Regions from separate parts of the Vibrio sp. PID23_8 genome, predicted to be linked through region 2. Evidence: predicted binding sites of a transcription regulator. Region 2 holds the regulator's gene; the other holds the start of a gene.
What was found. The regulator MetJ, encoded in region 2, represses methionine synthesis genes. The targets are predictions, from matches to a motif close to TTAGACNTNTANANGTCTAA.
Positions count from the first base shown of each region.

Region 1: the regulator MetJ is predicted to act here: its motif matches at 968-987, upstream of metH (methionine synthase).

Region 1 covers NZ_LIXE01000012.1:83,930-86,140, forward strand. The annotation lists gene metH (methionine synthase) at 1-919, opposite strand, end outside; gene AK966_RS16780 (sodium:proton antiporter) at 1,112-2,211, shown strand, end outside.
Region 2 covers NZ_LIXE01000016.1:764-2,974, reverse strand. The annotation lists gene AK966_RS17805 (O-succinylhomoserine (thiol)-lyase) at 1-446, opposite strand, end outside; gene metJ (met regulon transcriptional regulator MetJ) at 675-995, shown strand; gene AK966_RS17795 (malic enzyme-like NAD(P)-binding protein) at 1,111-2,211, opposite strand, start outside.

The DNA.
Region 1 (2,211 bases), on a different contig from region 2:
GGTTCAAGAAGCCACTTTCCGCCCACTCTTTAACATGAATCGCCATATCTTCTGGCGAGAGGTCATACTCACCAAAAGCGTTTGGTAGACCAGCATTAGGGTGTGCTGAGATAAAAGATTCAGAAATGCGAGAAAGGTCCTCTACGTAAGGGCGCAATTCATCAGGGCCAAGCGCACAATTCAAGCCAAATGAAAGCGGGTTTACATGACGCAGAGAGTTATAGAACGCTTCTGTCGTTTGACCGGAAAGCGTGCGACCAGACGCATCGGTAATGGTGCCGGAGATCATGACTGGTAACTCAACACCTAGTTCTTCAAAGACACTGTCTACCGCAAAGGCACACGCTTTCGCATTGAGTGTATCAAAGATAGTTTCAATCAGAATAAGATCAGAACCACCTTTAATCAGCGCACGAGTTGATCCGGAGTAAGCTTCAACGAGTTCATCGAAAGAAACATTACGGTAGCCCGGATCGTTTACATCCGGAGAGATCGAACAAGTACGGTTTGTCGGACCAAGAACACCGGCAACATAACGGGGACGACTAGGCGTCTTTGTTGTCCATTCATCGGCGACCTCACGAGCAAGCTTAGCCGCGGCGAAGTTAATCTCCTCACTCAGGCTTTCCATCTCGTAGTCAGCCATTGCAATAGAGGTTGCATTAAAAGTATTTGTTTCGAGAATGTCAGCACCCGCTTCGAGGTATGCGCTATGAATATCCTTAATCAATTGAGGCTGAGTAAGCACTAACAAGTCGTTATTACCTTTTAGGTCACAATGCCAATCTGCAAAACGCAAACCTCGATAGTCTTGCTCTTCAAGTTTGTAACCCTGAATCATGGTACCCATACCACCATCAATCAGCAAAATACGTTGTTTCAATTGAGCTTCTATCTGCTCTCTTACATTACTTCCCACAGTACAGCCTCATTCCTTTAATTATCTTCTCATCCTATCACACAAACAAAAGGAGTCTAGACGTCTAAAAGTAGAATTAGTGATTATTTAGCGTCCATTTCAAGTTACAAAGAAATCACGAAAAAATGTTTGCTATTTAGCCAACATAGGCCGAGAATTTCCATTCATAAAAAGTTACAAATAGAGGGCTCTATGTCGGTCTATCATACTTTATGTTTCCTATCTGCCGCAGCAATTCTAATTGCCTTTATAAACAGTAAGATAGGAAAAATGCAAACCACCATAGCCATTACCGCAGGCTCAATGATACTTTCGCTCTTCATTCTCATCGCGGGTCAAAATGATTGGTTTCAACTTACAGATATCGCAACACGAACCATCACTAGCATCGACTTTGAAGATTTTCTACTTAAGGGGATCCTAGGATTTCTATTATTTGCGGGTGGCTTAGGCGTCAAACTGCCTAACCTCAAAGACCAAAAATGGGAAATTACAGTACTTGCTCTAGGCGCAACTCTCTTCTCAACTTTCTTCATCGGTTTTGTTCTCTACGGTTTCTGCCTACTGATCGGTATTCAATTCAAGCTCGTCTACTGCTTACTTTTTGGCGCGCTTATTTCTCCAACCGACCCAATTGCAGTCTTAGCGATCGTCAAAAAACTTAATGCACCGAAGCGTATTTCGACCCAAATTGAAGGTGAGTCCTTATTCAACGACGGTTTCGGTCTAGTGCTCTTCGTGACCATATTTACCATCGCATTTGGAATAGAAGCACCGAGCGTAAGCAGCGTAGCATTACTATTTGTTCAAGAAGCAATTGGGGGTATTGTTTACGGCTTAGTTCTAGGGGTAATTTTTCACTATTTAATCAGTGCAACAAACGACCACTCAATGGAATTGCTACTCACCATAGGTGTTCCGACGGCAGGCTATGCCTTAGCCGAATATCTACATGTTTCCGGTCCACTGGCTATGGTGGTTTCAGGTATCATGATCGGGAATTGGACACGCTTTATTGGCTTCTCTAAAGAGAGTGAGGATCATCTTGATCACTTCTGGGAATTGGTAGATGAATTCCTAAACGGTGTGCTATTTTTGCTCATTGGTATGTCAATGCTTCTATTTGAATTCCACAAAGAAGACTGGATCATGATGGCTGTATCAGTACCACTTGTTCTAACTGCACGTTACTTGAGCGTCGCTATTTCCTATGTCGGCTTTAAACGCTTTAGAACATATAACCCTTGGTCAGTGAAGATCTTAACTTGGGGGGGATTACGTGGTGGCCTAGC
Region 2 (2,211 bases):
TTAGATGGCGTTTCTAACAAGATCAATTTGGGCTTTTGCTCAAGTGCAATATTCAGTGCCTGCTCGTCAGACTGGTCAACAAACTGAACCTTGAAATCACCTTTATTTGCACGAGTATTAAACAAACGATAGGTACCACCGTAGCAGTCATGTGGAGCAACAATGAGGTCATCAGGGCCTAAGAAAGCTGAAACCCAAAGGTTAAGTGCAGAAGTGCCACAGTTGGTTACCACCGCACCTTTACCAGATTCTAATTCATATAGAGCTTTCTCTAGTAAGCCTCGGTTCGGATTTCCTGAACGGGTATAATCGTACTGAGGAACTTCTCCAAAAGCGGGAAAGCCATAGTTAGTAGAAAGGTAGATGGGTGGAACAACAGCGTGGTACTGACTGTCTGACTCAATACCAGTGCGTACAGCAATGGTCGCAGGCTTATAGGTGCTCATGGGGGTATCCTTTCACGGCTGGTGACATCTGAGTGGGAATGCGCTATATCTAACCTATCTTATTCGATTGATTAACACTCTTCCCTGACTGTTAACCTCACTTTACTTGTCTAAAATTAGGACGTCAACACCTCCAGACGTCTATATGTCTTTGCTTATGGCGGTAAATGCAGCTAAAATCAGCACCTATATTTATTTTTCAACTTATTATATGAATGAAGGTGTGCAATGGCTGACTGGAATGGCGAATACATTAGCCCGTATGCAGAGCACGGTAAAAAAAGCGAACAAGTAAAAAAGATTACCGTATCTATCCCGCTAAAAGTTTTGAAAGTGCTGACTGATGAGCGAACTCGCCGCCAGATCAATAACTTACGCCATGCAACCAACAGTGAGCTGCTTTGTGAGGCTTTCTTACATGCTTACACAGGGCAACCACTACCAACGGATGAAGACTTACGAAAAGATCGTCCAGACGATATCCCAACGGAAGCAAAAGCGCTAATGACGGCAATGGGCATCGAATTCGAAGCATTTGACGAAGAATAATTGCTTACAAATTTGCCATCGTTCAGAAGCGGCATCGGGGCTCGTTTCAGAAACAATAAAAAAGGGATGCAATCGCATCCCTTTTTTATTCCAACGACTTTCTTCTATGAGATCGTTACTCTGCCATGTAATTTTCTGGTATTTCAATACGAGCAACACCTGAATCAACGGCAGCTTGAGCAACCGCTTTTGCTACGCGTGGCAACAAACGAGGATCCATCGGTTTAGGAATGATGTAGTCCGTACCAAATTCAAGCTTGTCCACACCTGCCGCTTTCAATACTGCTTCTGGTACTGGCTCTTTTGCTAGTTCACGAATTGCACCTACTGCCGCTAACTTCATTTCATCGTTAATCTCGCTTGCACGTACATCAAGCGCACCACGGAAGATGAATGGGAAGCACAATACGTTGTTTACTTGGTTCGGGTAGTCACTACGACCAGTACCCATGATCAAGTCATCACGCACTTCATGCGCGAGTTCCGGCTTGATCTCTGGATCCGGGTTTGAACATGCAAATACGACCGGTTTATCGCCCATTAGCTTCAGCGCTTCTGCTGGCAATAGGTTTGGACCTGACACACCCAAGAATAGATCAGCCCCTTCAATCACGTCTTCCAGCGTGCGCTTATCCGTATTGTTCGCAAATAACTGTTTGTATTCATTTAGGTCATCACGACGTGTATGAATCACCCCTTTACGATCCAACATATAGATCTTCTCACGCATTGCGCCACACTTAATCAACAGCTCCATACAGGCCACTGCCGCTGCGCCAGCACCAAGACAAACGATGGTAGATTCTTCAAGCTTCTTACCTTGCAACTCGATTGCATTCAGCATACCTGCAGCCGTAACAATCGCCGTACCATGTTGATCGTCATGGAATACCGGTACGTCACAACGCTCGATCAAGCGCTTTTCGATCTCAAAACAATCGGGAGCTTTGATGTCTTCTAAATTAATGCCACCAAAGGTATCGGCAATGTTTGCTACCGTGTCGACAAACTCATCAATAGTACGATGTTTTACTTCGATATCAATCGAATCCAACCCCGCAAAACGCTTAAACAACAGCGCTTTACCTTCCATCACAGGCTTAGAAGCCAGTGGACCAAGATTACCCAATCCTAGAATCGCCGTGCCGTTAGAGATCACCGCAACCATATTACCTTTCGCCGTATACTTGTAAACGTTATCGGCATTTTGCGCGAT